Regions from separate parts of the Cupriavidus malaysiensis genome, predicted to be linked through region 1. Evidence: predicted binding sites of a transcription regulator. Region 1 holds the regulator's gene; each other region holds the start of a gene.

Region 1 (7,909 bases):
GCCGATCGCGTCGAGGCTGGAGGTGGAGCTGGCCATGCAGGCCTATATCGGGCGCCATGTCGAGGCAGGCGGGTATATGGGGGCGGTCACGCGCCATATGTTGGGCCTGCATCGGGGGATCCATGGCGGACGAGGCTGGCGGCGCATCCTGTCGGATGCCCGGCGAATGGCCGCGGCACGTTCTTCTGCTGAGGTGGATGCCTTGTTCGAAGAGGCGCGCAGCCATCTGCGTCGCGAAGCGGAGCCGGTAGCCGAGGCAGTCTGACAGCGCCTGTCGTCGCCCTTCCGTTCAGGGTGGCGTGCCGGTCCGAAGAAAAGCTCTAACTCCGAATTGTCTTTTTGTGCGGTGCTGGCCGGACGTTGAGATTGCGACACATGCGCCGCGGTTGTCGCAGTGTGCTACCGGGAAAGTCGCGCCGGCAAAGGGATTCCCCTAAATGCAGAGTGACGGCGGACTCCATACACTGGCCCTGCCCTCGAATACAGGGCTTTCTTCAACTGATTATTCAGCCCGCCTTGTGCGGGCTGTTTTTTTTGTCGCGGGCATCGTTGCCGGTGGATCCTGTCATCGGCTTGGCCGCATGATGGCCATTCGAGGTGGCAGCTGCATGACAGATGCCTGCGCCGCACCGGCATGCTGCGTCTTGCCTGTGGTTCGTCGAGCTTCTTGCGGCCCGAATCGATATTATGCAGCTTGCGCCACATGTGGTCGCGGGCGTAAAGTCTTTAGGGTGGGATATCTCTCAAAAGTTCCGCTTGCTTGCCGACATTCCCTAGGCCCCTGCTCGCGCGTCTATCATGTTCAAAGACGGCACTGCTTGGGTCGACAGGGAAGTGGGTCAGCGGGTGTGGCTGATCCCGACGTCGATGGTGCCGTAGGTCGAGATGCCGGTACCGGCGGTCTCACTGCCCGTGGCGGCGCATGCGGCCAATGCGCTGGCCAGCAGGACGATGGCGAGGCGTAGCAGGGAGGTCATGAGGAAGGGTGTCGGGATCGGGTTGGCAATACGGTTCAGTCCCGCACCTCGCTCGATTGGTTCCCTTGCGGCGCGCGAGCAGGGAGGCAACAGCGAGACACTAGAGCCAGCAGAGAAAGAGAGAGTGCGGCCGCCGTCGGCAGGCCGGCCGGGATGCGGGGGAGCATCTGAGCTTGGAGGGCAGGACATTGGACGAGTTGTTTGGCGTGGAATTCGAAGGCTTCCGCGTCGTGTGGGTAGCCGAGCGGCTGCAGGACGGCAAGTGGACGGCGCGCTATTGCTGGCGCTTCGGCATCGACGGAGAGGCCAGCAAAGCCTTGCAGGCCGACGTGCTGAACGGCAGGTCTCGCCGCCTGCTGGGCCTGTTCGACACGGAGTCCGACACGATCGAAGCGATCAAGGAGGCGGTCCTGCTCGAGTCGAAGTGGGACCTGAGCCGTCGTTGAGCTGGTGGACGGCGCATGCCGTTTCTCGGGCATGCGTCAGCGGCTCTCGGTGGGTGCTGAAAAATTTTGTGTTGAGTACTAGCCATGACGGAAACTTCTCCGTATAATCCTGGTTTTCGCTGATCGACGGTTCGCAACGAATCGAAAGCAGCAAAACGACGGTGGCTGTAGCTCAGTTGGTAGAGTCCAGGATTGTGATTCCTGTCGTCGTGGGTTCGAGTCCCATCAGCCACCCCAGGAATTTCTTGTAGAACGGCCGCTTGCAGAAGCGGCCGTTTTGCTTTGGGCTCGCCGCGCGGTAGTGTGCTGTTTTCACGGGGAAATCCCAGTCGTTAAGTTAGGGATGCGGGCTTGTCCAACGATGCGGTTGGCATAGCTCCGATTGCACGCTTTGACTTCGATGTGCCGATGCTTTCTCGGCAGCCGTTCCCGGGCCTGTTGCGGTTGCGGCCAATGGATGGCGTAGACCATTCGATACGGTGCCTCGTCCTGCCATGCTAGCATTGCTCGACTCTCCAGGAGATGGCGATGGCGAAAACGACGGTCTCGAAGAAGCAATACCTGCGCAAGCTTAACCGGCGCCTGGCCAAGGAGGCGGGGGTGCCGGAGGGTGTCGAGTTTGTGTTCTATCCGCTTGGCGCCAAGGCCCGGGCGGCCACCGGGGTGGCGGCCTCAGAAGGTGCGGGGCCGGCGGTGCGTGCCGTCATGGATGCAGTGCAGGCGCGGGTCGCTGCCAAGTACGCTGTGGATGGAGCTATCCTGGGCAACGGCAAGGCCGCACCGATCGAGCATGCGGAGCCCTGGCCTGCGGCGTCAGGCGGAGCTGCCGGCGCGCAGGTGGCTGGTAAGGACTGAGGTCGCACCGGTTTTCAGGCAAGGTCGGCTGATAGTCGTCCTTGCTCCTCGTCGCGCTGCGGATCCTGCCTAGGCCGCCTGGCGGGAGTTCGCCAGTTGTGCCGGTGGCGGATTGTGCTCGAATGCCACGCAATTCCTTCCCTCGCGCTTGGCGGTGTAAAGCAGCATGTCGGCCCGGGTCAGCAGGTCATCTAGCGATTCCCCGGCGGCGAGCGCGGTGACGCCGAAGCTGGCGGTCACGGTACATGTGCCGGGCAGGGCCTCGAATGCCGTCGTCTCGAGCGTGTGGCGCAGGCGTTCGGCGAGGTGCAGCGCGCTCGCAACGTCGGTGCCGGGCAGCAGGATGGCGAACTCTTCGCCGCCGATGCGGCCTGCAATGTCCCGATGGCGGATGCTTGCGAGGACCAGGTGGCCGAATTCCGACAGGACCGTGTCGCCTGCGGCGTGGCCGTGGGTGTCGTTGATGTGCTTGAAGTGATCGATATCGCAGAGCAGCACGCTGAGCGGCTGGCCTTGGCGGGGCGGAATCTCGCGCTCAGCCAGCACCTCGAAGCTACGGCGGTTGTGGAGGCGGGTCAGGGGATCGGTGTCGCGTTCCTCGCGCAGCTTGTCGATCACGTCGGACATGGCGCCTGCGAGCAGGGCCAGGCCGAGCACGATGCCGAACAGTACCAGGCTGAGCTGCAGTGCGATCCAGAAGGGCGAGTGCGCTAGTGAGTCGGCGTTGCCGGACGCGGCGGATGTGATGGTCAGCGCCGAGCGTGGCACGAAGCTCAGCGCAAACGCCAGCAGGATCCAATACAGCGCGCGGTCGACGGCGGCGCCCAGGCGCAGTTTGCCAAGCCGCGCGACGCCGGTCAGCAGCATCACTGCGATGCCGCCGTGGAGTATGTAGATGCGTGCCGCGATCTGGTCGTCGGCATAGTGGAAGTACGCCAGCGCGATCAACTGCAGACAGGCCAGCGTGGTCAGCGGCACGGCATCGAACTGCGCGTCGGCGCGTGCTACGACGCCGCGCAACAGCAACAGGGTGCTACCCAGGTAGAGCGCGCAGGACAGCAGCAGGTTCACGCCAGCGTCGCGCGGCAGTTGCAGGATCTGCGCTGACGCGGCCAAGGCATAGATCAGGAACGATGCGCAGAACATCAACAGGTGACGCTGCGCGCGCTCGTAGCTCCAGGCCAGCAGGAAGCACAGGGATAGCAGCGTGGCGATGGCGGGATTGCCCAAGGCCAGAACCTGGACAGTTTGAAGCGGCAAGCGAGGTCCCCGATCTGTAGTCGTTGTGGTGGCCGGGAGCGCTGTCCGGAGGGTGGTCGGTGTGCCGAGGCAGGCAGCGTGGTATGCCTCGGCAATGCAGCAGCGCGGCGCGTACGAGCGCCTGTCAGTCTTGCCGGCGACTCCGCAGATGGAGCTGCTGCCGGTGCGGCGCTATTCCAATGTCAGCGGCCATTCTAGCGAGCCGGCACGCGAATCTCGCCGGCACTGACGTGCTGCGCGCCGCTGCAATTGCAAACAACGGTAAAGATACGGAAATGCCCCCTTCGAACGAGGGGCGGAGTGTGCATCAAGGGAGGGGCACCCTACGCATTGCCTGGCATAGGCAGAGGGTTGGACGCGGATTGAAGGCGCCATGGAACATCGCGGAATCGTTGGTGCGCGACGACCGCTCGGGCATGCGATTGCTCGGGCGCCGTCGTGCATCATGCAAAGCAGATGCGCGGCAAAGCGAATGCGGCAAAGCGAATGCCCGGCGTGACAGGCACGGCACGGCGAGCCGCGCCTGTCACGTACCCGTGCGTACTCGGGTGCCGCGCAGGCTCAGACGTGCAGCTTGGCCGGCTCGGCCAACTCCAGCATGCGGCAGATGGCGGCCATGCTGCCGACCATGGTGCGGCGCTGCGCGCCTTGGTAGATGCGCACGCCCTTGCATTGGCGGAAAGGCACTGGCTTGACCGGGCGGCGGGCGGAGATGGTATTGGCTTGCGGCATGGTTGCACCTGTCGATTGACAATAGTCGGGGGATGGCGCCAGCGTCGGCGGGCGCCTTCGGAACGGTGAGGCAGGTGCCGCCACGCTGCAGACCTGGCGGCGGCGAGGGGTCGGGCCGGCTGCGCTAGAAGCCGGCCGGACGGATCAGTCCGACCGCGATACCCTCGAGAGAGAACTCTTCTTCTCCCGGTTTCACGAGGATGTTGGGGTAGTCGGGGTTCTCGGCAATCAGCTCGATGCTGTCGCCTCGTCGCTTGAAGCGTTTGACAGTGACGTCCTCGCCAAGGCGTGCTACCACGATCTTGCCGTTGCTGGCCTCGCTGGCGCGCTTGACTGCGAGCAGGTCGCCGTCGAGGATGCCGGCATCGCGCATGCTGAGGCCGCGTACGCGCAGCAGATAGTCGGGCTGTTCGTCGAAGACCGAGGCATCCACCTGATACTGCCGGTCGATGTGCTCGGCGGCGAGGATGGGGCTGCCTGCCGCGACGCGGCCGACCAGCGGCAGGGTCAGTTGCATCACGCCGGCCATCGGCAATGTGAACTGGTCCGGTGTTTCCGAATCGCTGCGCGAGACCTTGAGGCGGATGCCGCGCGAGGCGCCCGGGGTCAACTCGATCACGCCCTTGCGCGCCAGTGCCCGCAGATGTTCCTCGGCGGCATTCGGGGAGGAGAAGCCGAACTCCGCGGCGATCTCTGCGCGCGTAGGCGGAAAGCCGGTGCGGCGGATCGTGTTGCGGATCAGGTCGAAGATCTGTTGTTGCCGCGGAGTCAGGGTTGCCATGGAGTCGCCGCTTTGTTCTTGGTGTCAGGGGTACTGTATGTTTAAACAGTATGCTGTGATTTTATACAGTATGTGACGAAGTGCAAGTGGAATTTGCGCGACCTGTGGCCGGTGCGGCGGAGTGATGGTGGTTGGGCGTACGGTTACAATCGCGGCTCACCCGTGTTCCCGCCCTGATATGTCCAAGCTTCCCCGCATCGTCGTGCTTGCCACCGGCGGCACCATCGCCGGTTCCGCCGCCAGCGCGGCCAGCAGTGCGCATTACCAGGCAGCCACGGTGCCGGTGACGGCGCTGCTGGATGCCGTGCCGGCGTTGAAGTCGGTGGCGCGCCTGGAGGCCGAGCAGGTGGCCCAGGTCGACAGCAAGGACATGGGCTTTGCGCTGTGGGCCAGACTGCAGGCGCGCGTGGCATTCTGGTGCGCCCAGCCCGATGTGGCGGGTGTGGTGGTGACTCACGGTACCGATACCCTGGAAGAGACGGCCATGCTGCTGCATCTGTCCTGTGCGGTACCGGTTCCCGTAGTGATGACCGCGGCCATGCGGCCTTCGACCTCCCTGTCTGCGGATGGCCCGCTCAATCTTCTCGATGCCGTGCGTGTGGCGGCCCATCCGGAAGCGCGCGGCCGTGGCGTGCTGGTGGTGCTGAACCAGCAGATCCATGCTGCGCGGGATGTCGTCAAGGCACATACCTCGGCGGTCGATGCCTTCGTGTCGCCGGTGGGCGGCCCGCTCGGTTTCGTCCAGGATGAGCTGGTGAGCTTCATGCGCGCGCCATTGCGCCGGGTCGAGCGGTCCTGGCCGCTGCCAGCCGGGGAGTGGCCGCTGGTGGAAATTGTGCCGAGCTATGCGCAGCCCTCCCGTATCGTCGTCGACGCGCTGGTGGCTGCCGGCGCGGCGGGCCTGGTGGTGGCGGCGGCGGGGAACGGTTCGATCCACGAGGCGCTGGCTGCCGCGCTGGCCGACGCGGCGCGCGCAGGTGTCGCGGTGGTGCGCAGTTCCCGCACCGGTGCGGGCCATGTATCGATTCCGGCACTGCCGAATCCTGGCGCCGGCCTGTTCGTCTCCGCGGGTGACCTGAATCCCTACAAGGCGCGCGCGCTGCTGTTGCTCGCTCTGGCTCGGGATCCTCGGCTGGCGGCGGACCCTGGCCGGCTGCAGCAGTGCTTCGCGCAGTGCTGAGCGGGCAGTCTGCTTGCCGTGCCAGCTTGCTGCGGGCTATAATGGCAGGCTATCCAACCTTGCCGCACCGGACGTGACGCCCGGGTGGCTCATCCCAAAAGGAGCGTCAATGCGTCATTACGAAATCGTCTTTATCGTCCATCCGGACCAGAGCGAACAAGTGCCCGCGATGATCGAGCGTTACAAGTCGCTGGTCACCTCGCAGAATGGCCAGGTTCACCGCGTGGAAGACTGGGGTCGTCGCCAACTGGCCTACATGATCCAGAAGCTGGCCAAGGCTCACTACGTTTGCCTGAACATCGAATGCGGCAAGGAAACCCTGGCCGAACTCGAACACGCGTTCAAGTTCAACGATGCGGTGCTGCGTCACCTGATCGTCCAGACCAAGAAGGCCGAAACCGCTCCCTCGCCGATGATGAAGGAAGTGCAGCGCGAAGAAGCCCGCAAGGCCGCGCAACAAAGCAGCGAGAGCCAGGCCGCCTGATCGGCGGTGCGGTGCGCTAGAGCGCTGCCCGGCCGGATCGGCGGGGTGGCCCGGGACCAGCAAGGAGGCGCGCGTTGAACCAGTTGCGGCTGTCCGCGACCCTAGTCGAACGCGAAGCCCTGCGCTACACGCCGGCCGGCGTGCCTGTCGTGAACTGCTTGCTGCAGCACGCTGGCGAGGTGGTCGAGGCGCAGATTCCCCGGCAGATCGAGTTCGCCATCGCGGCGATGGGCATCGGCCCGGTCGGCCAGCGCCTGGAGCGCATGCCGCTGGGCACGCTGCTCGACTGCGAAGGCTTCCTGGCCCGCAAGCATCGCAACAGCAAGGCTCTCGTCTTTCACATCACTGGATGTAAAGCATTCGAAAAGGATTGAATCATGGCATTCGTCAAACGTGACAACAAGAACAAGAAGCGCTTCCAGCAGCAGAACCCGCTGTTCAAGCGCAAGCGCTTCTGCCGCTTCACCGTGGCTGGCGTGGAACAGATCGACTACAAGGATCTGGACACCCTGAAGGACTTCATCGGCGACAACGGCAAGATCACGCCGGCACGCCTGACCGGTACCAAGGCGCACTATCAGCGTCAGCTCGATACGGCTATCAAGCGTGCGCGTTTCCTCGCGCTGCTGCCGTACACCGACCTGCACAAGAACTGATTGTCCAGGCCCTAGGTAAAGGAGAGATATACGATGCAAGTCATTCTGCTTGAAAAAGTCGTCAACCTGGGCAACCTGGGTGACATCGTTCGCGTGAAGGACGGTTACGCCCGTAACTTCCTGATCCCGAGCAAGAAGGCCCGCCGCGCGACCCAGTCCGCCATCGAAGAATTCGAAGCCAAGCGTGCCGACCTGGAAAAGGCTGCCGCCGAGAAGCTGGCCGCCGCCCAGGCGGAAGGCGAGAAGCTGAACGGCCTGACCATCCAGATCACCCAGAAGTCGGGTGTGGATGGCCGCCTGTTCGGCTCGGTGACCAACGCCGACATCGCCGAAGCCCTGGCTCCGCAAGGCTTCGTCGTCGAGAAGGCGCAGGTCCGCCTGCCGAACGGTCCGCTGAAGATGGTCGGCGACCATCCGGTCAGCGTGGCGCTGCACACCGACGTGGTGGTCGACGTGACCGTCTCGGTGCTGGGCGAGCAGGTCTGAGATTCCGGCGCCAGGCTGGAGCGGTGCCCGCAGCGGCACGCACCGGCCGGTT
Region 2 (7,909 bases), 2.1 Mb from region 1:
ATTTCCCAGCAGACATGGATGGAAGGACCGGAGCCGGACAGCTGGCTGGCTGGCCGCTTCCCGCCACGGCGTTCCGGCAGTCAGGGGCAATCAGTCGTCCCCTGGCCACTCATCGGACGGCTCATCGCCCTGCCCCGCGATGACCTTGCCGATCACGCTGCGGGAAAAGCCCCGCGCCATCATGAAACGGATCTGCTTGGCCCGGGCCTCCGGCGACTCCGGCGCCACGCCGAAGCGCTTCTGCCAGACGGCGCGGGCGCGCGCCAGTTCGGTATCGGCCAGCCGCTCCTTCAGCGCCTGCAACTGCTCTCCGCCCAGCTGGTGGGTCTTGGCCTCCTGCATCACGCGCGCCGCGCCATAGCGCGCCGCGCGCCGATGCACGAGGCTGTCGACGAAACGGACATTGGACAGCCAGTTCTCGCGCTCCAGCGCGTCCAGCAGTTGCTCGACCTCCTCGGGCGACTCGGCATGCGGCGCCAGCTTGCGCGCCAGTTCGGCACGGCTGTGCTCGCGCCGCGACAGGTAGCCGATGGCACGGGCCTTGAGGGAGAGCGGGGGACGGGTGGACATGGCTGCGGGGCGGGATGCCCGAGGCCGGGCAGCGGAAGGAAGCGGAGGTTGGATAGAGCGGCTGCAGCGATTTCAGCGGTGACAGCGGTGACAGCGGTGACAGCGGTGACAGCGGTGGCGGAAGGCGTGCCGGCTCCGCGTGAGGCCGCCTCCAGCGGAATGCCACGCGGAGGGCATCGCGAAGGCACTGCAAGTTACCCAGAGGTACAACAAAGGCACAGCGACTAAGGTACAACGAGGGCACCGGCAAGGCCGGCGCCCTCGTGGCAGCCCGGCTCAGGTAGTCCGGGCAGGCAGTCCGAGGCATGACAGCCGGCGATGCGCGCCGCCCGACCGCCCCGGCGCCGGCTCATTCCTCGAGCGCCGCGACCGCCGTGCCGTTCAGCGGGGCCACGCCCAGCGCCACGCGCACCTTGTTCTCGATCTCGTTGGCGATATCGGGATTCTCGCGCAGGAATTCGCGCGCATTGTCCTTGCCCTGGCCGATCTTCTCGCCGTTGTAGCTGTACCAGGCGCCCGACTTCTCGACGATCTTGGCATCCACGCCCAGGTCGATGATCTCGCCCTGGCGGGAGATGCCCTGGCCGTAGAGGATATCGAAGAAGGCTTCGCGGAACGGCGGCGACACCTTGTTCTTGACCACCTTGACCTTGGTCTCGTTGCCGATCACGTCGTCGCCCTTCTTGATCGAGCCGATGCGGCGGATATCGAGGCGCACCGAGGCGTAGAACTTCAGCGCGTTGCCGCCGGTGGTGGTTTCGGGCGAACCGAACATCACACCGATCTTCATGCGGATCTGGTTGATGAAGATCACCAGGCAGTTGGTGCGCTTGATGGTGCCGGTCAGCTTGCGCAGCGCCTGGCTCATCAGGCGGGCCTGCAGGCCGGGCAGCGCATCGCCCATCTCGCCTTCGATTTCGGCCTTCGGCACCAGCGCGGCGACCGAGTCGATCACGATCAGGTCGATGGAGCCGGAGCGCACCAGCGCGTCGGCGATTTCCAGCGCCTGCTCACCGGTGTCGGGCTGCGAGATCAGCAGGTCGCCGACATTGACGCCCAGCTTGCCGGCATAGTTGACGTCGAGCGCGTGCTCGGCGTCGATGAAGGCGCAGGTGCCGCCCAGCTTCTGCATCTCGGCGACCACCTGCAGCGTCAGCGTGGTCTTGCCCGACGATTCCGGACCGTAGATCTCCACCACGCGGCCGCGCGGCAGGCCGCCCACGCCGAGCGCGACGTCCAGGCCCAGCGAACCGGTGGACACGACCTGGATGTCCTGCTCGACGTCACCGTCGCCCAGGCGCATGATCGAGCCCTTGCCGAATTGCTTCTCGATCTGGGAAAGCGCCGCGGCAAGCGCCTTCTGCTTCTCCGCGCTCACGCCTGCACCCGCCTTCTTGTCGTCCATGGTCGTCCTTCCGTCAATGGTGTATAAATAGGCCGCATGTGGCGCGGCGCCTGGTTTCCGTGCGTGCCGCGCCGGCCCGCCGGCGCATCCTGGCCCCGGCGCAGGCGCCAGGGCGATCCCGCTCCCGCGCCGCCGTCTTGCCGGGCGCCGCGGGGCACCGACCCGGCAGGACCGCCAGGCCATGCCGCCCCGATGCCGGTCCTCGCCGAACGTGCGAGTACTGTATAAAAAAACAGTATGCTTGGCAAGCCCCGCCCGCGCCACGGACGCAAAAAGTAAAGGCGCCCGGGCCTGGCCAGGGAGGAGACACTGACTATGCGCATTCTCATCGCCGAAGATGACGACGTGCTGGCTGACGGACTGACGCGCTCGCTGCGCCAGTCGGGCTATGCCGTCGACCATGTCGCCAGCGGACTGGAAGCCGATTCGGCGCTGTCCACCCAGAGCTTCGACCTGCTCATCCTCGACCTGGGCCTGCCGCGCATGTCCGGCCTGGAAGTGCTCAAGCGGCTGCGCGCGCGCGGCGCCATGCTGCCGGTGCTGATCCTGACCGCCGCCGACAGCGTCGACGAGCGGGTCAAGGGGCTGGACCTGGGCGCCGACGACTACATGGCCAAACCCTTCGCCCTGACCGAACTGGAGGCGCGCGTGCGGGCCCTGGTGCGGCGCGGCGCCGGCGGCGGCGGCACCCTGGTCCGCCACGGCCCGCTGGCCTTCGACCAGGTCGGCCGCGTGGCCTACCTGAACGAGCAGATGCTGGAGCTGTCGGCACGCGAACTCGGCCTGCTCGAGATCCTGCTGAGCCGCACCGGCCGCCTGGTGTCCAAGGAGCAGCTGGTCGACCATCTGTGCGAATGGGGCGAGGAAGTCAGCAACAACGCCATCGAGGTGTATGTGCACCGGCTGCGCAAGAAGATCGAGGTGGGCGGCATCCGCATCGCCACCGTGCGCGGGCTCGGCTACTGCCTGGACAAGTTCCAGGCCGCGCCGCTACCGGAGGACGCGGCCGGCGCGGCCGGCGCCTCGACCACCGTGCACGCCTGAGGACCGCGCTGGTGCCCTCCCCCGTCCAGGCCGGCTGCCCGCACGCGACATGACCCTGCTCAGACTGCCCTGGCGGCGTGGACACGCGCGGCAGGCCCGCCGCGCCGCCGCCAGCCCGCCGCCGGCCGCGGCGGATAGCGCGGCCCTGCCCGACGACGTCGCCCTGGCCGACGCCCTGCCGCACCTGGAGGACGATGCCCGCCAGCCGGCGGCGCGCTCCCTGTTCGGCGAGATCCTCGACTGGATGCTGGCGCCGCTGCTGCTGCTGTGGCCGATGAGCATCGCCGTGACCTACCTGGTCGCCAAGTCCATCGCCAACGGCCCTTACGACCGCTCGCTCGAAGCCAGCGCCATCGTGCTGTCGCAGCAGGTGCGCGAGGTGAACGGCCGCGTCACGCTGCAGTTGCCGCTGTCCGCGCGCGAGATCCTGCGTGCCGACGAAACCGACAATATCTATTACCAGGTGGTCGGCACGCGCGGCGAGTACATCGCCGGCGACCGCGACCTGCCGCTGCCGAACGAGGACGAACAGGGCCACGCCGGCCTGGTCTCGCTGCGCGACGACCGCGTCAAGGGCAACGATGTGCGCGTGGCCTACACCTATGTGGAACTGCGCAACGTGTCCGGCGAGCAGCCGGTGCTGGTGCAGGTGGCCGAGACGCTGGACAAGCGCGCCCGCCTGGCCAACGAGATCATCAAGGGCGTGATCCTGCCGCAGTTCGTCATCCTGCCGCTGGCGGTGGTGCTGGTGTGGTTCGGCCTGACGCGCGGGCTGGCCCCGCTCAACGCCATCCAGCAGCGCATCCGCGCGCGCAATCCCGGCGACACCAGCCCCATCGAGGAGGGGACGGCGCCGCAGGAGATCACGCCGCTGGTGTCCTCCTTCAATGAACTGCTGGCGCGCCTCGACCAGTCGGTGCAGACGCAGAAGCGCTTCATCGCCGACGCCGCCCACCAGATGAAGACGCCGCTGGCCGGCCTGCGCATGCAGGCCGAGCTGGCCCAGCGCGAGCAATCGCCGGAGGAGCTGCGCCGCTCGCTGGCGCAGATCGCCGGCAGTTCGGAGCGCACTGCCCACCTGGTCACCCAGCTGCTGTCGCTGGCACGCATGGAGAACCTGGCCAGCAGCGCCGGCATGGCGCCGCTGGACCTGGCCGCGCTGGCGCGCGAGGTGGTCAAGGACTGGCTGCCGCGTGCGTGGGAACGGCAGATCGACCTGGGCCTGGATGCCGACGACCATCCGGTCATGGTGCAAGGCAACCGGCTGATGCTGACCGAGATGCTGAACAACCTGATCGACAATGCCATCCGCTACACCCCGCCCGGCGGCCACGCCACCGTGCGGGTCAGCGCCGACCCCTTCGAACCCTTCGCCTACCTCGACGTGGAAGATACCGGCCCGGGCATCCCCGTGGCCGAGCGCGAGCGCGTGATGGAGCGCTTCTACCGCGTGCTCGGCACCAATACCGAGGGCAGCGGGCTGGGCCTGCCCATCGTGCGCGAGATCGTGCAGCAGCACGGCGGCGAGATCCGCATCCTCGACCATGTCTACCAGCAGGAGCCGCGCCGCGCCGGCGCCCGCCTGCACATCACGCTGCGGCGGCCGGCCGAGGACGCGGAGCACTGAGCATGGCAGGCCATCGCGACACCCCGGACGAACGGCGCGCCTGGTACCGCAATGTGCGCTGGATCGGCGCGCTGCTGGGCGTGTGGTTCGTCGTCACCTTCGTGGTGAGCTGGTTCGCGCGCGAACTGCGCTTCGACTTCTTCGGCTGGCCCTTCTCCTTCTGGGTCAGCGCCCAGGGCGCCCTGATCGTCTACGTGCTGATGGCAGCCATCTACGCCTGGCGCATGAACCGCGCCGACGATGCAGAGGCCGCCGCAGCCGCGGCGCAAGCGGCACCCGAGAACTGGCGCGACGATGCTGCGTAGCGGCATTCCCTGCATCGCGCCAGCCGTCTTTTCCTCCCGTTTTCCAAGCTCTCTTCCTTGCGCGGCGCAGCAGGCGGAGGCCTTGCGCAGGCCTGCTTCCGGCCTAGCGTATACCCCGACGAAACTCCCCATTTCCGATGGGAATCTGTCAGAACTCAGTAAGTTTCGCCTCCCACAATCCAAGCAACTTCGGCAGGCCGGGAGCCTCCGCAAGTGCTCGCGCAGTGTCGCCCCCGGCCCGCACGGAGACCTTACGACAATCGAAGGAGACATCATGGCCAATGCGCAGCACGTTGCGATGCCGGGGGGCGGCACTCAGAACGCACCCATGACGAGGGAGGAGAGGAAGGTCATCCTGGCCTCCTCGCTCGGCACGGTGTTCGAGTGGTACGACTTCTACCTGTACGGCTCGCTGGCGGCGATCATCGCCAAGCAGTTCTTCGCCGGCCTGGACCCGACCTCCGCCTTCATCTTCGCCCTGCTCGCCTTCGCCGCCGGCTTCATCGTGCGTCCCTTCGGCGCGCTGGTGTTCGGCCGGCTGGGCGACATGATCGGCCGCAAGTACACCTTCCTGGTGACCATCCTGATCATGGGCATGTCGACCTTCATCGTCGGCCTGCTGCCCGGCTTCGCCACCATCGGCTGGGCCGCGCCGGTGATCCTGATCGCGCTGCGCATGCTGCAGGGCCTGGCGCTCGGCGGCGAGTACGGCGGCGCGGCCACCTACGTGGCCGAGCACGCGCCGCACGGCAAGCGCGGCTCCTATACGGCGTGGATCCAGACCACCGCCACGCTGGGCTTGTTCCTGTCGCTGCTGGTGATCCTGCTGTGCCGCGAGCTGACCGGCCCGGCCTTCGACACCTGGGGCTGGCGCATCCCCTTCCTGGTCTCCATCCTGCTGCTGGGGATGTCGGTCTACATCCGCCTGTCGATGAGCGAATCGCCCGCCTTCCAGAAGATGAAGGCCGAGGGCAAGACCTCCAAGGCGCCGCTGACCGAGTCCTTCGCCCAATGGCGCAACCTGAAGATCGTGATCGTGGCGCTGCTCGGCCTGACCGCCGGCCAGGCCGTGGTCTGGTACACCGGCCAGTTCTATTCCCTGTTCTTCCTCACCCAGGTCCTGAAGGTCGACGCCAAGACCGCCAACCTGCTGATCGCCGGCGCCCTGCTGATCGGCACGCCCTTCTTCATCTTCTTCGGCTCGCTGTCGGACAAGATCGGCCGCAAGTGGATCATCATGGCGGGCTGCGCGCTGGCCGTGCTGACCTACTTCCCGATCTTCAAGGCGATCACGCACTACGCCAACCCGGCGCTGGAGCGCGCCCAGCAGTCCGCGCAGATCGTCGTCACCGCCGACCCGGCGCAGTGCTCCTTCCAGGGCAGCCCGATCGCCCGCGAGATCGACTTCCGCAGCTCCTGCGACATCGTCAAGCGCACCCTGGCCCAGGCCAGCGCCAGCTACGAGGTGGTCAGCGCCCCGGCCGGCACGGTGGCCTCGGTGAAGATCGGCGACAAGGAGATCCCCGCCTTCAACGCCGGCCTGACCGAAGACCGCCACAGCTTCAGCGAAGACAGCAAGAAGCAGATCGCCGGCTTCAAGAAGTCGGTCGGCGAAGCAATGAGCGCCGCCGGCTACCCGAGCAAGGCGGATCCCGCCCAGATGAACACCATCATGGTGCTGGTGCTGCTGGTCATCCTGGTGATCTACGTGACCATGGTCTACGGGCCGATCGCCGCCATGCTGGTGGAGATGTTCCCGACCCGGATCCGCTACACCTCGATGTCGCTGCCCTACCACATCGGCAACGGCTGGTTCGGCGGCCTGCTGCCCACCATCTCCTTCGCGCTGGTGGCGCAGAACGGCAACATCTACTACGGCCTCTGGTACCCGATCATCATCGCCGCCGTCACCTTCGTGATCGGTGCCCTGTTCGTCCGCGAAACCAAGGACGTCAACATCTACGCCCACGACTGAGCCCCGCGGCCCCCGACACCCCCGCCGCGCGCGGACGGGGGCGCCGGAGGCGGCCGGCGGCCCCGGCCACCCCGGCGGAAAAACGCCTAGGAAAAATCTTTGCACAAAGGTGTTGACAGGCTCTGAAGTCCACGTATAATTGCGGTCTTCAACGGCGAATTAGCTCAGTCGGTTAGAGCGACGGAATCATAATCCGCAGGTCCGGGGTTCGAGTCCCTGATTCGCCACCAAATATGAAACCCCGGTAGATCCACGATCTACCGGGGTTTTTCATTTTTCACTAGGGGCTCCGCCGGTTTTTTGCGCGGGCCCCTTTGCGTTTCTTCCCGGGCGCCGCTCCGCGGCATTCACCGCCCCTCAGTCCAAACGAACCCGGACGAACCCGGACGGCCCCCGATCGAAGGTGGCCGCGAGCACGGCGGCAAGGAGCCACGCCCCCCCCTTCGGTCCCTGCCAGTTGAATCCATACAACGCGCACACCCATCTTGCGGTTCAACTTTGACCACCACGAGGTTCCCGTCTACACTCGCTGCAACTACAAGCGGGCTTGCATGACAAGCCCGCGATAGATTTTCGGGTCAAGGAGCGCGAGCATGGGCCAAAGAAGCCCGGCAGTGCCACAGCGATGGGATGACTGTCGCTTTTATCGGGAAACATGGGTCAAAGCCGCACGCCTCCCAGGCGTCGCGCGATGGCGCTATGGCCTGCCGCGCAAGCAGCCGGGATTCACCCTCATTGAGTTGATGGTGACGGTTGCCATCGTCGGCATTCTCGCCGCTGTGGCGTACCCTTCGTATATCCAGTACGTTGTGCACTCCAATCGCGCAGCGGCGGAGTCGTTCCTGCTAGAGGTTTCCGCCACGCAGGAGCGCTACCTGCTGGACAACCGCGCCTATGGCACCAGCCTGGCCGCACTGGGCTATTCCGCCCTGCCCTCGAGCATTGCCGCCAGCTACCAGGTCAGCGTCTCGGCAAATGCCGGC
Region 3 (7,909 bases), on a different replicon from region 1:
GCCGCGGCGGCCTGCCACAGCGCCTGCCGCCGCCCGCCGGTGAGCGATGCCAGGGCATTGCCGCCGGCGAGTACCTGCAGGTCGTGACGGTCGAGGCCAGCACGCCGGGCCAGGTCTGCCGCGCCGGAGAAGGGCCGGATCGCGCGCGCGTCCTCGATGCGCTGAGCGGCCTCGCGGCGCATGCCCCGCAACAGCGACAGGCCAAGGCGCACCGCCGGCGCCGCGCCGTCGGCTGGCCGCTCGAGTGCGGAATCCCAGCCGCTTGTGGCCACGTCGGCGGCCAGCACCGTGACCCCATGCCGCTTGGCGTCCTGCACCAACTGTGAAGGCGTGTAGAAGCCCATCGGCTGACTGTTGAGCAGCGCGCACAGGAAAGCAGCCGGCTCATGGCACTTCAGCCAAGCCGAGGCGTAGACCAGGAGGGCGAAGCTGGCCGCGTGGCTCTCCGGGAAGCCGTACTCGCCGAAGCCCTGGATCTGCCGGAAGATACTTTCGGCGAACTCGAGATCGTAGCCGCGGGCCAGCATGCCGGTGACGATGCGCTCGTGATACTTGCCCAGGCCCCCCTTGCGCTTCCACGCCGCCATGGCGCGACGCAGCTGGTCGGCCTCGCCGGCGGAGAAGCCGGCCGCCAACATAGCCACCTGCATGACCTGTTCCTGGAAGATCGGCACGCCGAGCGTGCGCGAGAGCGCCTTCTCCATGTCCGGGCTGGGGTAGGACACCGGCTCAAAGCCCTGCCGGCGGCGCAGGTAGGGGTGCACCATGCCGCCCTGTACCGGGCCTGGCCGCACGATCGCCACCTCGATCACCAGGTCGTAGAACGTGCGCGGCCGCAGGCGGGGTAGCATCGACATCTGCGCGCGCGACTCCACCTGGAACACGCCCATGCTGTCCGCGCGGCACAACATGTCGTAGGTCGCCGGGTCTTCGGGCGGGATGTCTTGCAGCTCGAAGGCCTCGCCGCGCTGCTCGGCCACCAGGTCGAGCGCCCGGTGGATGGCCGACAGCATGCCCAGGGCCAGCACGTCGACCTTGAGCAGGCCGAGTGCGTCGAGGTCGTCCTTGTCCCACTGAATCACGCTGCGGTCCGCCATCGCGGCATTCTCGATCGGTACCAGGCGCGACAGCTTGTCCTTGGCGAAGACCAAGCCTCCCGAATGCTGCGACAGGTGGCGAGGAAAACCGAGCAGCTGCGTGGCCATGCTGGCCCAGCGCTGCGTGAGTTCCGCTTCCGTGTCGAGCCCGCACTCGGCGAAGCGCCGCATCAGGTCGGCCTTGCCATCGAACCAGTGCTGCGCCTTGGCGACCAGGTCAACGATCGCTGGGTCCACGCCCAGGGCCTTGCCGGATTCGCGCAGCGCGCCGCGCGGCCGGTAGGTGGACACCGCGGCGGTTAGTGCTGCGCGATCGCGCCCGTATTTGCGATACAGGTACTGGATCACCTCCTCGCGCCGCTGGTGCTCGAAATCGACGTCGATATCCGGCGGCTCGCCGCGTTCCTTTGAGATGAAACGTTCGAACAGTAGGTTGCCGCGGGCGGGATCGACCTCGGTGATGCCCAGGCAGTAGCAGACTGCTGAGTTGGCGGCCGATCCCCGGCCCTGGCACAGGATGCCCTGTGAGCGCGCGAACTTGACGCAATCGTAGACCGTGAGAAAGTAGGGCTCGTACCGAAGATCCGCGATCAGCGCCAGCTCGTGCTCCAGTTGCTGCTGGACGGCCAGAGGGATGCCTTGAGGGAACCGGCGGTGGGCGCCCACGTAGGCCTCGTCGCGAAGGTAGTCGGTGGGCGAGCGGCCGTCCGGTACCAGTTCCTCGGGATACTCGTAGCGCAACTCGTCCAGCGAGAAATTGCACAGATTGGCGATATGGACCGACTCGGTCAGCAGCCGATGCGGGTAGAGGTTGGCGAGGCGCAACCGCGAGCGCAGGTGCTGCTCGGCATTCGGCGTCAGGTCGTAGCCGCACTGCGCGATCGGCCGCCCTAAGCGGATGGCACCCAGCACATCCAGCAGCGGCTTGCGCGAGCGCACGTGCATGAGCACGTTGCCGGCCGCCACCAGGCGCAGGCGATGGCGGGCCGCAGCCGCCTCGACGCCGGCGCGGTGGATGTCGTCGAGCGGGCGGTAGAGCAGGTGGAGCGCCATCCAGGCGCGACCGGCAAAGGTCGCCGAGATCCAGACGGCCTGTGCGTCCAACTGGTCGGCCGGCGCGCAGTAATCGGGCGTGAACAGTACCAGGCAGTCTGGCAGGCCGCGCAAGTGGGAGTAAGGCGCCTCGGGCGCGGCCAGGTCCCGCATGGTCAGATGGTAGCTGCCCTTGGCGGCCCGGGTGCGCGCCAGCGTGATGAGTTCGCACAGGTTGCCGTAGCCGGCGCGGTTGCGCGCGAGCGCGACGAAGGAGAGGGCTGGGCTACCGTCGGCATTCTTGAGACGGAAGCTGGCGCCGACCACCAGCTTCAGGCCGTGCTGCTTGGCGACCGTATGGGCGCGCACGATGCCGGCCAGCGAGCATTCGTCGGTGATCGCGAGCGCTTGATAGCCCAGCGCCACGGCGCGCTCCGCCAGCTCTTCCGCCCGCGAGGCGCCGTGCAGGAAGGAAAAGTTCGAGAGGCAGTGCAGCTCGGCGTAGTCGGGTAGGCCGACGCCGGAAGGTTGGGGCAGCATGGCGACGCCTCAGCCAAAGAGCCCGTGCAAGTACCAGTGCGCGGCGTCGCCCTCGCGGCTGCCCATGCGCTCCTGGAACACCCAGTAACAGGTGTGGTCCTGGCCCTCGGCAACGTAGTAGTCCCGCGTCACCACCTCGCCGGCCCACCAGCCGGCCTCGATGCGTTCGGGCGGGGAGACCATGCGCAGCGGCGAGCCGTAGTACGGGCGGTGGTCGCGCTCCAGCAACGGAATCGGCTTATCGAGCAGCCAAGCCGGGCGGGGCAATGCCGGCGCAGGCCCGCCCGCGGCCACCTTGGTGCCGGCGGGCACCCAGGTGTTGGCAACCTCGGGCCGGTAGTCTGCCTGCAGGGCGGGCTGCAGCACGCGCTCGGCGCCCAGCCGCGCGGTGAGCAGCTCCAACAGCCGGGCATGGTCCTCGGGCGTTCCGCCTGGCTCCGGGAACAAGCTTTCGCTCGGCGGCGCCAGCGGTTGCGTGTCGACGGCGGCCAGGTGGACCGCAATCATCGGCGCGTCGACAGCCAGCCGCGCGAGGCGCTCGCGCAGCAGGCGGTTCAGGTGAGCGGCGTGCCAACTCGGCTCGGCCAGCGCTACCTCGACCACGGTCGGCGGGATGGCCTCGCGGCCGCGCTCGTGCTGCAGCGACACGGCGAAGCGGGTCACGGCCAGGTGCCGCGCGGTGAGCCATCCCACCAGCTGCTCGATCAGGCCGCCGGCGTAGGCGAGGGTAGCCTCGGCGTGTTCGATGCGGTCGGGCAGTTCCACGCGCGCGGCGAACGTTGGCGGGGCCTCCAGCCAGTCGAATACCTCGGCGGCCTCGCCCAGGGCGCGGTCCAAAGCCTCATTGATCGCCGCGCCGCAGCGGCGCTGCAGGCCGGCGCGCGGCAGGCGGCGCAGGTCGCCCAGCGTGCGGCAGCCCAGACCGTCCAGCCAGTCGGCGTGCGGCCGTGCCGCCGGCAGCACCGCGGCGGGAAGGGTTGCCAACTGGCGGCCGAGACCGGCCGGCTTGAGCGCGACGCCGCCGCCGGCGCGCGCGAGCAGCCAAGCGCCTTGCGCCGTCGGTGCGCAGCCAACCGCCACCGTGTACCCGAGCGCTTCGGCCGTGGCACGCATGCGCGCGCGCAGCCGGCGCGCACCGCCGAACAGCCGCAGGCTGGCCGACACGTCGACCAGAACGGCATCTTCCTCAGCCTCGACCACGGATGGCGAGAACTGGAGCAGGGCGAGCGCGAAGGCGCGAAGGCCTTCCGCCTCGCGTGTGGGTGCCCGTTCGAGGAGCACGGTCTGAGGGGCGATGGTCTGCACGCCGCCGCGGCGCATCTGCGCCCGCACGCCGGCGGCGGCAGCCAGCGCGGAGGCCAGATGGACCCGGTCCTTGTCGAGGACCGCGACGGCCAGCTCAGTGGACCAGCGTGGCCGGAAGACTTCCAGGCACAGGCGCGGTAGGCGCAGGCAGATCCAAAGGCGATACATGGCGGCGAAGCAGGATGGGCGAGGGTTCCAGCGGTACCAAGACAGGCTTGTCCTGCTGCGGCCCGCGCCGCTTGAAAAAGGTCAGCTCGGCGCCTCCGGCAGCCGGCGCTATGCCGATGCGTAGCGGCGCGGGCGATGCGTCGCGCGCACAGGTGGCCGGCCGCATCAGGTAGAACAGCGTATCGCCAGCTTGGGCGGCCAGATTGAGACGGCGCAGCGCATCGTTGCGCAGGTGCTGCGACCAGAACAGCAGGGCGCCGCACGTGCCGGCGCGCAGAATCTGCTCGGCGGACCAAAGAGCGTCGGCGGTGCGCTCGCTGCGCAGCCACAGCAACTGAGCCGGCGGCAGTCCCCAGTTGGCCAGGGCCAGCCCCTGGGGCGCGTGGGGCGGGTCCAGAAGTACGATCGGGCGCGGAGCCAGGCTGGCCAGCGCTGGGCGCAACAGGCGCAACTCACCCACGCCCGCCTGGCGCACCAGCAATTCCACCAGCGTGCCCGTCGGCCAGCCCCCGCCCGGCAACTCGCCGGCCAACGCGGCGTAGCCCGTGGGTACGGTGCGGCCGGCTGCCCGCGCCAACTGTGATGCGAGCCAGAGGCATGGATGGATGGTTTCGGGGGCGGGCGCGGTCATGGCGGGTTCCTGCCAAACACGATACTGTATGAATATACAGTCCATTGTACTGTTTATTTATACAGCAATCGAGCCAATTGCCACTCCGACCAGCTCGGTGCATAGTGCTCCACACCACGACGGAAGCCAACCGACATGAACGATACGAACGACTCCCGCCTGCGCGTCGCGCTGCAGGCCGGCTCTATCCCAATGCGCCGGGCCCCTCTGCTAGGCCCGGACTTCCTCGGCGCCGACGACGCCGAGCGCTACGCGATCTACACGGAGCCACAGGATGCGCCAGGCAGGGCCGAACTCCTGGCGACGCTGCGCGCCAAGCTGGCCAGAGACGCGACGACGCTGCCTTGGACCGGCGAGCCGATGCTTGGCGAAACTCTGGAGGATGAAGATTGGTCGGTTGGCGTGGCAGAAGAAGTCAGCCTGTCGAGCGACGATCTGGACGAGGTGGTTGGCCAGATCGTCAACTACCGGCTCATCCTGACGCGCGATCTGGATCCGATTGGCTTCTGCACGTTCGCGATCAACCTCGACGACTATGGGGCGCTGTTCGCGACGCTGTGTGAAGCGTGGATCGAGGGGCCGTACCGGGATGCCGGGCTGGGACTCGGCTTCATGCAGCAAATGGCGGACGCGATCTACGCCGCGGTCGCTGAATTGGACGATCGGCTCGCCGGCGGACCGGCGCTCGAGCTCGATATCGCGATCGGTCGAGAGCTTTCGACCGGTACCGTCGAATCCCTACTGCAGGCTTGCCTTGAGATCCTTGGGGAGCGGTTCCAATCGCCAGAACTGTCTGGCGCACCGCGGCTTAGCAGTATTCGACTGGGATCGCTTGCTATCAACTAGGACCCGCTAGTTCGTCTCGACAGGTTCGCTAGAATAGATTTGGTTGCGTTCGAAACCAATTTACCATAAAAACTCTTATGCGCGAAACGAATGTTACGGCCAAATAGTATTGTCGTACTTGGGCCAATTAGAACTGTCGCAGTGCTTGCCAGTCCTGGCAAGCTGGCGGCTTTCCGTCCGTCCGAGACTGGAGGCCGCCATGGGCAAGCCCGAGATTCTGACCGTGACGATGCGCGAACTGGACCGACTCAAGGTGATACAGGCCGTGGTGGAGCACGGCCTGGCGGTCTGGCGCGCCGCCGAGAAGCTGGGCTTGTCGCGCCGGCAGGTGGAGCGCTTGGCGCAGCGGTACCGGGCGGATGGGCCGAGCGGCCTCGCTTCGCGCAAGCGCGGCCGCCCCGGCAACCGCCAGTTGCCGCCTGGCCTGGAGTCTCGCGTGTGCGGACTGATCCGTGACAGCTACGCCGACTTCGGCCCAACGCTGGCCGCCGAGAAACTGCGGGAGCGTCATGGCATCGACCTGGCCAAGGAAACGGTGCGCCGGATCATGGTCGACGCGGGCTTCTGGGTGCCGCGCAGGCAGCGCCCGCCCAAGGTCCACCAGCCGCGCAATCGGCGGGCGTGCCTGGGCCAGCTGGTCCAGATCGACGGCAGCGACCACCACTGGTTCGAAGACCGCGCGCCGGCGTGCACGCTGCTGGTCTATGTCGACGACGCCACCGGCCGGCTGATGCAGCTGCTGTTCGTGCCGACCGAGTCGACCCCCGCCTATTTCACCGCCACCCGGGCCTATCTCGAGCGGCACGGCAAGCCGCAGGCGTTCTATTCGGACAAGTTCAGCGTGTTCCGGGTCAGCGCTAAGGCCAACGCCGAAGGCCGAGGCTATACGCAGTTCGGACGGGCGTTGTTCGAGCTGAATATCGACATCCTGTGCGCCAATTGCAGCCAGGCCAAGGGCCGCGTCGAACGGATGCACGGCACGCTGCAGGACCGCCTGGTCAAGGAGCTGCGGTTGCGCGGCATCAGCTCGATGGACGCCGCCAACGCCTATGCGCCGACGTTTATCGCGGACTTCAACGCGCGCTTTGCCAAGGTGCCAAAGAGCGATTTCAACGCGCACCGGCCGCTGCGTGGCGACGAGGATCTGGAACGAATCTTCAGCTGGCGCGAGTGGCGCAAGGTGTCGGCCAGCCTCACGCTGCAATACGACAAGGTGATGTACCTGCTGGAGGACCGGCCCGAGCACCGCCGCCTGATCCATCGCTACATCGAAGTGGCCGACTATCCGGACGGGCACGTGGAACTGTGGGCCGATGGCGCTGCCCTGCCCTACACCACCTACCACCGGCTCTCGGAGATCGACCAGGGCGCCATCGTGGAAAACAAGCGGCTGGGGCACGTGCTGGATATCGCCGCCCAGGTACAAGCGCTGCGCGACGACCGGCATCAGGCCGGCCCGTCGCGGACGCTGCAGGGCGAGCCACCACGGCCGCAGCACCCGCCGGGGCACGTAAAGCGTCAGCGGCTGATCAATCGGATCGACCTGGAGCGGGCGATCAAGGGTACGCCCCGGCCCTAGTTGGCCGCTTGCTGCCCGATAGCGGACGCCGGGCCCGCCCGATGCTGAAGGGCGGCTACCGACCCTAAGCATTCATTGGGCAACCTGGTAGTGGTGACCGCCACCGAACCCTTAGCGGTCAGTCGTCCTTGCTGGAAGCAGACATTCCATGCGTCGGATTAAATCACCCGAGGAACCCCAGGAGTTCGAGTTGCGCGGGTCTCTCCCGCGATCAGGCTGTCGAGCATTCCGTCGAACTCTCGGGCCAATTTAAGGTGTTGGCGCACGGAAGGCAGATACTCCGCTCGACTTGTTATGGCACTTACGGTCGACCGGAGGGTGCGCAGAATCTGCTTTGACACGCAGTATTCATGCTGAAGTCCCTCACCCTTCTGCCATAGATATTCCTTGAGGGCATCAAATGCTGAGGGATCGAAACTGTCGGCCGTGAGAAGCTTGCCGACAGAGCGATCCACCAACTCATCCAGTTTGATATCAAAATCGTTTTCCGACATAAGCGTCCTTCGGTTCCTGCGTCGCTAATGCGTCGCATATCAGCGGAGGAGTATAGCGATTGTCCAGCGGTGACTGTCCCCGATTGGCCGTCAGTCGCCATCTAAAGGGGCCGTCCAACTTGGTCGAAGTCCGCGCGAATGCTCGTCGCGCACCTTCTCCAGCGATGCCTTGTCACCCATCTCCGCTTCAATTTCTCCGATGCATCCCCAACAATCG
Region 4 (7,909 bases), 670 kb from region 1:
CGCGGCGCTGTACGCCTACCTGCGTGCCGAAGTGCGGCCGGTGCGCCAGCGCCAGCCCGCGCCGCAGCTGCGCTGGCCCTTCGGCATGCGTTCCCTGCTGGTGGTGTGGAACCTGTTCTTCCTCGAAGCGCCGGCGGACAGGGCGTCGCCACGCGCGGCCGTCGCGGGCGGCGATGCGCAATGGCGCCGCGGCGCCTACCTGGTGCAGGCCGTGGGACATTGCGGCGCCTGCCATACGCCGCGCGGCCTGCTGCATGCGGAACAGGGCAGCGACGAGCGCAGCCAGAGCTTCCTCGCGGGGGCCAGCGTCGAGGGCTGGTCCGCCGGCAACCTGCGCGGCGACAAGCTGAGCGGCCTGGGCGGCTGGTCGCGCGAGGAAGTCGCCGAATACCTGCGTACCGGGCGCAATATCCATGCGACATCCTTCGGGCCCATGTCGGGCGTGATCGCCGCCTCCACCCAGCATATGACGCCGCAGGACCTGGACGCGATGGCCGCCTACCTCAAGAGCCTGCCCGGCGTGCGCGGGGAGAGCGCGCCGTTCCGCTACGATCCTGCCACCGCGCAGGCGCTGCTGCAGGGGCGCTTCGACGCGCCGGGAGCGCGGCTGTACGGGCAGTACTGCATGCCCTGCCACGGCGCCGGCGGCAAGGGCTTCGCGCGGGTGTTCCCGCCGCTGGCGGGCAATCCGGCGGTACTCGACCCCGATCCGTCCTCGCTGGTCAACCTGCTGCTGGGCGGCGCCGTGACCGCGGCCGTCGACACTGCCGCGACCGACTACCACATGCCCGGCTACGGCTGGGCGCTCAACGACCAGGAACTGGCCGACGTGCTGGGCTTCGTGCGCGGCGGCTGGGGCAACCGCGCCGCGCCGGTGCGCGACAGCGAGGTCGCGGCGCGGCGCGCTGCCCTGGGCATCCGCCTCGAAGCCGAAGCCAGCCGCTGACACCCAAGCCGAGCCATGACCATCACGCGACGAGACTTTCTCAACGGCAGCGCGCTGGCGCTGGGCACGGCGTTCACGCCCGGCTGGCTGCGCGCGGCCCAGGCCGGTGACGGCGGGGCCGGCTATCCCCCGGCCTTGACCGGCCTGCGCGGCAGCCAGCCCGGCAGCTACACGCTGGCGCACAGCCTGGCGCGCGAAGGGGTGCGCTATCCCGGTGTGATGGCGCGCGAGGCCTATGACCTCGTGGTGGTCGGCAGCGGCATCAGCGGGCTGGCGGCGGCCTGGTTCTACCAGCGCCGCCACGGACCCGGCGCGCGCATCCTGATCCTCGACAACCACGACGACTTCGGCGGCCACGCGCGCCGCAACGAGTTCACTGTGCGCGGCCGCCTGCTGGTCAGCTATGGCGGCAGCGCCGAGGTGCCGGCCGGCGCCGCCGGCAGCGCCGCGCTGCGCACGCTGCTCGATGGCATCGGGCTCGCCCCGGGCGCGGGTGCGCCCGCGGCGGAGCCCTGGCAAGGCTCGGGACTCGGGCGGGCGGTGTTCTTCGATCGCGAGCACTTCGGCGCGGATCGCCTGGTGGCCGGGGATCCCTTCGGCCAGCCCTTCGGCGGGGCCCCGGCCGCGCAGGGCGGGCCGCCGGCGCCCGACGCGGTGCGCCGCTTCCTGGCCGCCGCGCCGCTGCCCGCGGCAGAGCTCGAGGCCCTGGCACGGCTGGCCGAAGGGCGCACCGACTACCTCGCGGGCATGGCGGCCGACGACCGGGCAGGCTATCTGCGCCGCACGCGCTATGCGCTTTTCCTGCGCGACAAGGCGGGCCTCGGGCTGGCGGGCGTGCGTTTCCTGCGCAGCCGCAGCAACGACAGCTACGCGCTCGACGCCGATGGCATCTCCATATGGGATGCGCTGGGTATCGGCCTGCCCGCCGGGGCCGGCATGCCGGCGGTGACGCCGGACGCGCGGCTGGGCAAGTCGCCCGCATCCCGGCTGCTCCATGCCGATGGCAATGCGTCGATCGCGCGCGGCCTGGTAAGGGACCTGATCCCCGCAGTCGCGCGGGGCGCCGGGGCGCTGGCGCAGGCCCGCTTCGATTATGACCGCCTCGACCGCGATGGCGCGCCGGTGCGGCTGCGCCTGAACAGCACGGCCGTGGCGGTCGAGCCGGGCAGCCACATCGCGCGCGTCACCTATGGCTGGCAGGGCAACCTGCACCGCGTGGAGGCGCGCCATGTGGTGCTGGCCGGCTACAACATGATGGTGCCCTTCCTGATGCCCGGGCTGCCGGCCGCGCAGCGGGCGGCCCTGCGCGACGAAGTCAAGGCGCCGCTGGTCTACACCAAGGTGGCGCTCGACAACTGGCAGGCCTTTGCCGCGCTCGGTGCCGGGCGTATCCATGCGCCGACGCTGCCCTACAGCGACCTGTGGCTGGAGGCCGGCCCCGGCGCGCGACCGCAGGACCCGGTGGTGCTGCACATGCTCTATGTGCCGACGGTGCCGGACAGCGGCATGCGGGCACGCGAGCGTTTCCGCGCCGGACGCGCGCTACTGCTCGGCACGCCGTTCGTGGAGCTGGAACGCGCCATCCGCTCCCAGCTCGACCGGCTGCTCGCGCCTGCCGGCAGCAGCGCGGCGCAACTGGTGCGGGCCATCACCGTCAACCGCTGGTCGCACGGCTACAGCTACCGGCCTTCCAGCGTCGATGGCGATGATGCGGGCACGGCCGCGCAGCAGGCGGCGCGGGCAGGCGTGGGCAATGTCGCGCTGGCCGGCGCCGACAGCGGGGGCAGCCCGTCGCTGGTCGCCGCGGTCGAGCAGGCCTGGCGCGCGGTGGAATCGCTGCCGGCCTGAGTCCGCCAGGCGCTGCGCCGGATTGCCGAAAATCCAGGTGGCGCACGCACCTGGATGGGGATTCATGCCCACAAATCGGGATGTGTTTGCACCATCTTGACGATTTCTGAAATGTGTGGGTGAAACTGCTTCAATTCGTTCCGATGCTGCCGATACAAGCCACGACGATGGCTTGATCAAGGCATGACGATGACCCGATGGTTGAATCCCGCGGTGCGCCTGATGGCGGCACTCAGCATCTCGCGCAAGCTGCTGTTGCTTGCACTCTTGTTCCTGTTGCCGCTGGCCGGCGCCATGTCGCTGGTCTTCCAGGCCTCGCTCGCCGAGCTGAAGACCGCGCGCGCCGAGGTGCGCGGGCTCGCCGCGGTCGAGCGTGCGCTGGAGATGATGCGCCAGGTGCAGATCCGGCGTGGTGCCGCCGCGGCGGTGCAGGCAGGCAACGCTGCCTTCCGGGCCACCTACGAGGCAGCCGACGCGCGTGCCGGAGAGCAGGCGGCGCAGCTCGCGGCCGACGCGCGCGGCTTCGGCCTCGATGCCCAGGCCGGCGCCCTCGAAGAGGCATGGCGCACCCTCAAGACCGAAGGCCTGCAGGCACCGGCGTCCACCCTGTTCGCGCAGCACAGCGCACTGGTCAGGCAACTGCGGCTCTATGTGGGCGATCTCGGCGACCGCTCGGAGCTGGCGCTGGACCCGGATGCGGGGTCGTACTACCTGATCAACCTGATGCTCGGGACCATGCCCAGGCTGGCGGAGTTCACCGCGCTGGCGCGCGGCCGCGGTACCGCCATCATCAGCCAGGGCGGTTTCGCCGAGAGCGCGCAGCAGGCCGGGCTGGGCGCGCTCAGCGAGCAGATACAGGAGGCGGTGGAGACGGTCAGGCGCGACGCCGAGCGCGTGAGCGCGGCCGCGCCAGGCTACCGCGCCGAGGTGGAGGCGGCCAAGGCGCGCCTGGCGGCGGTCGATGGATTCTCGGTGACCCTGAAGGACAGGCTGCTGGGCCGCGACGGTATCCGCATCGAGGCCAAGGCGTATTTCGACGAGGCCACCGCTGCCATCGACGCCATCGGCGCGACCAATCGCGCCTTCGGCGCCAGTGCCCATGCCATGCTGGAAGCGCGTATCGGCGCGGTGCAGGACAAGCTGGCGTGGATGTGCGCGCTGGCGCTGCTCACCGTCGGCGCCGCTTTCTACCTGTTCGCGGGCTTCTGCCGTGGCGTGGGCGAGGACCTGCGCGGGATCGCCGCCTGGGTCGAGCGGATCGGCGCGGGCGACCTGCGCGCCGAACTGGTGGTGCGCGGGCGCGACGAATTCAGCGATATCCGGCGCCACCTGCAAGTCCTGCTGCGCTCCTGGCAGGACACCGTGCGCGAGACGCGCGCCGGCGCGGAGCAGGTGCTGGTGGCTGCGGGAGAGATCGCGCAAGGCAACCTGGACCTGTCTCAGCGCACCGAGCAGCAGGCGGCCTCGCTGCAGGAGACCGCGGCCAGCATGGAACAGCTGACCGCCATCGTGAAACAGAATGCCGGCCATGCCGGCGAGGCCAGCACGCTGGCGGCCGAGGCGGCCGGCGTCGCGGGCCGTGGCGGCGACGCGATCCGGCACCTGCTCGACACCATGCGGCACATCGCGGCCGACTCCCACCGCATCGAGGACATCACTGGCGTGATCGACGGCATCGCCTTCCAGACCAATATCCTGGCGCTCAATGCCGCCGTCGAGGCGGCCCGGGCGGGCGAGCACGGGCGCGGCTTCGCCGTGGTGGCGGCCGAGGTCCGCAACCTGGCACAACGCGCGGGTACCTCGGCCAAGGAGATCGCCGCGCTGATCGCGCAGTCGGCGCAGCGCGTGGCGCACGGCGCCGGACTGGTCGAGCAGGCCAGCCAGACCATCGGCGAGGCGATCACGGCGGTGTCCCGCGTCGACACCGTCATGACCGAGATCAGCCGTGCCTCGGCCGAGCAGAGCGGCGGCATCGCCCAGGTCAACCAGGCCGTGGTGCAGATGGACCAGGCGACGCAGCAGAATGCCTCGCTGGTCGAGCAGGCAGCCGCCGCCGCCGCGATGCTGAAGGAGCAGGCCGAGCGGATGGAGGCGCTGGTCGGCCGCTTCCACCTCGATCACGCACCGGTACCGGTTGCGTCACCGCTGCAGGCCTGACACCGGATGCCGGGAGCACGGCACGGGTGCCCGATTGGCGCCCGATTGGCGCTCAATGGGCCCGTGAGGCCTGTCCGGATGCGCCGAGGATGGTGCGGATGCGCGCCAGGTAGCGCTCGCCGACGGCGAGGTCGGCACGCCGCGCCTCAGCGCGCAAATCCACGCGTGCGGGTGGCCGGATCGACAGCGCGCGGCAGAGGCTGGACAGATATGGCTTGCGTTCGCCGCCGAGCCGCCTGGCAGCCTCGGCCAGCGCCGCGTCGCCGATGCGTCGGCGCAGCCAGGCCAGGACCTGGCGGTCATATTCGTTCTGCACCCGGACCAGATGTTCCATGATGGCCTCGCACATGTATATCCATACAGTACCTGTAAATATATACAGTATCGAGGCGAAATCAAGCACGACAAGGCGCGCTGCTGCCAGTTTCGGCAGGCAGCGTGAATGGCAATGACGGCAACAGGATGCCCGCGGAGCGAGGTCGATGCAGGCGATGTCCTACGGCGATATAGGCTGCAGCTCCTCCGCGCGACGGAATCGCGCTGAGGCCGGCGCCGGTGGCGCCTAGGCCCGTTTGATCAGCCGGAGGAGGAAGAGCAGTACCACGGCGCCGATCACCGCCGTGATGATCGAGCCGATCATGCCGCCGCCGAACGAGATGCCCAGCAGGCCGGCCAACCAGCCGCCGACGATGGCGCCGACGATGCCGACGAGGATGTCGACCAGCAGTCCGAAGCCGCCGCCCTTGACCAGCACCCCCGCCAGCCATCCGGCGACCGCACCGATCACCAGCCAAGCAATCAGACCATGTTGCATCGTTGTTCTCCTGGCTGTTGTCCATGTGGCACCGCATCAGACATCACTCTAGGTGAATTTGTGCGGGCCGGTGGCGGGATCTGGCGGGAATGAGGAGACCTCCCGGTCTTCGTCGTAGATTGGTGCCGCTGTTCGCTCCGGCTGGCACGCCAAGGGATCTGGTGCAGAAACTGAACGCCGCGATCGCCGATGCCCTCCGGCAGCCCGATGTGATGGCGAAGATGAGGCTGCAGGGGCTGGAACCCTATGGCAATTCGCCGGAGGAGTTCGCCGCCTGGATCGAAGGGCAGGCGCGGCTGTGGGCGCGCGTGATCCGCGATTCGGGTGTGAAGCCCGAGTAAGGGAAGAAGAGCGGGGCCGGGTGCTCAAGCGGGATGCGCGAGGCACCGCGGCCTCGATCGTCATAGCCGCAGGACGTGCTGGGGGATGCTGAGAGCCCATCGGCGGTCGTGGCAACGATGATGGATCTCTCGATCCGTGCCAATAGTTAGACAGAAGCATAATTATGTCTAAAGATTGTTTCGAAAAGTATTAAACAATACGTATTACGTAGTAATAAATGATCATTCTTGGTGCGAGGATGCCAGGGATCGAGGGATGCCATCGTCGCTGCCGCGCAGAAGGGGAAATCGCTGCCGTGTGTGGGTGGGGGCGTCGGAGCCGCCAAGGTTGGGGATGTCCACGTGCCGCCTGAGTGGAGGGCGGATCCACGCAACCACCCGGCCAGCCGTGCTTGCCACGAGGTTGCGAACGAACGGCGCGCTGCGCGAGATCGACCAGCGACCCGGTGCCCGCCAGGCGCCGGCGCGGTGGCGGCCAACCAGCGTGGCGAGCCGACGGCACGCCAGGGGCAGGCCGCAGCAGGTGGCCCGGCGCAATGGACCTGTCGTGGAGTGGCGGGTCTCCGGGTCTCGAGACGATGGTGTTTCATTGCACTACGCGAGCCCGCGAGCCTGGCGGCGCGGCCATTGTCCTTTGCCCCATTCGCGGCCCGCGGGCGGAAGATGCTGTTGCGCCCGCGGCTTGCGCTGGAAGCCTTCGTCAGTTCGATATGCCTGTCGACATTCGAGCAAGGGGCAACGCGCCAGCGGAAGTGAGCGGGGAATGAGCGAAGCCCACTGTTGATCTACATCATCCTCAAAACTTGGCGGGGGACTACTGTTGAAATCGGGGTTTGTTGAGTTAACTTCGAGCCGGATCGCTTACCTGACCAGTCTCCCTGGAGCACGCCATGACCGACCAACTTGCCGTTTGGCATGCCGATCACATCCATTTCTCCACGCTGCTCGATCTGCTGGAAGAGCAGGTGATCGCCTTTCACCGGGGAGCGCAGCCGAACTATGGTTTGATGGGCGAGATCCTCTATTACATGCGGAACTTTGGCGATCGTGTCCACCATCCGCGCGAGGATGTCGCGTACGCCCTGCTCGTCGAGCGGGATCCCGGCATGCAGATCGTGGTCAGCCGGCTTCTGCAAGAGCATCGCGTGATTGCCACGGTGGGCGAGGAATTCCTGAGCCGTCTCAATGAAGCGGAGCGGGATATGATCACGTCGCGCGCGGCCCTGGAAGCGGCTGTGGCCATGTATCTCGTGTACTACCGCAATCATCTTTCCACCGAGGAAAGGCACGTCATGCCGCGCGCGGCGCAACTGCTGACCGAGCAGGACTGGGCGGAAGTCGCGGCTACCGTTCCAGGCAGCCCCGATCCTCTTTTTGGGGAGGGTGTGCAGGAGCGCTTCACGGCATTGCGCAAGCAGATCGAGCGTGATGCGAGAGCGCCCATTCAGGAAGTGCACTAGGGCCTTGATCGCGTGAAAAGAAGCCTGGCATCAATTGAAAGGCCCGATGAACGCCTCTGAATCATAGGAGCCGGGAGAATGATCCTGGCGGAGTGCATTGCTCCTTCAGGTCGACTCTTCAGATATTGAGGCGGTACTCGACCGGATTCAGCTTCCTGCTCTTTGAAACGTCACGCAGGAGCCGATGCTGCCGATGCCGATAGGCAATGATGTGCTGTCAGCCTTTCCTGGCGGATCCGTCGCTTCGGCGACGGGGTACGGCGGCAGCGAGCAGGCCGAACTCGGTGTCGTTCAGGCCGAAGGCTGCTTCAGGGGGGGGCGATGACGCCGGACATCATCCAGA

The links. Region 1 encodes LexA, which represses DNA repair genes until DNA is damaged. Its sites were predicted from a motif close to ACTGTATNNNNATACAGT; they were not measured.
Region 2: the regulator LexA is predicted to act here: its motif matches at 2,195-2,212, upstream of recA (recombinase RecA).
Region 3: the regulator LexA is predicted to act here: its motif matches at 4,797-4,814, upstream of imuA (translesion DNA synthesis-associated protein ImuA).
Region 4: the regulator LexA is predicted to act here: its motif matches at 5,317-5,334, upstream of BKK80_RS11085 (CppA family protein).

What each region holds. Positions count from the first base shown of each region.
Region 1 covers NZ_CP017754.1:3,177,657-3,185,565, reverse strand. Annotated here, with positions in the region: gene dusA (tRNA dihydrouridine(20/20a) synthase DusA) at 1-265, shown strand, start outside; gene BKK80_RS37090 (hypothetical protein) at 840-977, opposite strand; gene BKK80_RS14390 (hypothetical protein) at 1,166-1,423, shown strand; tRNA gene BKK80_RS14385 (tRNA-His) at 1,585-1,660, shown strand; gene BKK80_RS14380 (hypothetical protein) at 1,952-2,278, shown strand; gene BKK80_RS14375 (GGDEF domain-containing protein) at 2,348-3,508, opposite strand; gene BKK80_RS37085 (hypothetical protein) at 4,100-4,270, opposite strand; gene lexA (transcriptional repressor LexA) at 4,395-5,051, opposite strand; gene BKK80_RS14365 (asparaginase) at 5,230-6,231, shown strand; gene rpsF (30S ribosomal protein S6) at 6,341-6,715, shown strand; gene priB (primosomal replication protein N) at 6,790-7,089, shown strand; gene rpsR (30S ribosomal protein S18) at 7,093-7,371, shown strand; gene rplI (50S ribosomal protein L9) at 7,405-7,857, shown strand.
Region 2 covers NZ_CP017754.1:1,060,210-1,068,118, reverse strand. Annotated here, with positions in the region: gene recX (recombination regulator RecX) at 91-570, opposite strand; gene recA (recombinase RecA) at 920-1,975, opposite strand; gene BKK80_RS04655 (response regulator) at 2,291-3,019, shown strand; gene BKK80_RS04650 (sensor histidine kinase) at 3,069-4,646, shown strand; gene BKK80_RS04645 (DUF4212 domain-containing protein) at 4,649-4,951, shown strand; gene BKK80_RS04640 (MFS transporter) at 5,226-6,926, shown strand; tRNA gene BKK80_RS04635 (tRNA-Met) at 7,080-7,156, shown strand; gene BKK80_RS04630 (type IV pilin protein) at 7,670-7,909, shown strand, end outside.
Region 3 covers NZ_CP017756.1:110,805-118,713, forward strand. Annotated here, with positions in the region: gene BKK80_RS34990 (error-prone DNA polymerase) at 1-2,669, opposite strand, end outside; gene BKK80_RS34995 (Y-family DNA polymerase) at 2,679-4,142, opposite strand; gene imuA (translesion DNA synthesis-associated protein ImuA) at 4,069-4,773, opposite strand; gene BKK80_RS35005 (hypothetical protein) at 4,909-5,619, shown strand; gene BKK80_RS35010 (ISNCY family transposase) at 5,819-7,198, shown strand; gene BKK80_RS35015 (hypothetical protein) at 7,357-7,692, opposite strand.
Region 4 covers NZ_CP017754.1:2,509,034-2,516,942, reverse strand. Annotated here, with positions in the region: gene BKK80_RS11100 (cytochrome c) at 1-946, shown strand, start outside; gene BKK80_RS11095 (NAD(P)-binding protein) at 962-2,794, shown strand; gene BKK80_RS11090 (methyl-accepting chemotaxis protein) at 2,978-4,951, shown strand; gene BKK80_RS11085 (CppA family protein) at 5,004-5,285, opposite strand; gene BKK80_RS11080 (GlsB/YeaQ/YmgE family stress response membrane protein) at 5,514-5,765, opposite strand; gene BKK80_RS11075 (tripartite tricarboxylate transporter substrate-binding protein) at 5,927-6,106, shown strand; gene BKK80_RS11070 (hemerythrin domain-containing protein) at 6,997-7,566, shown strand.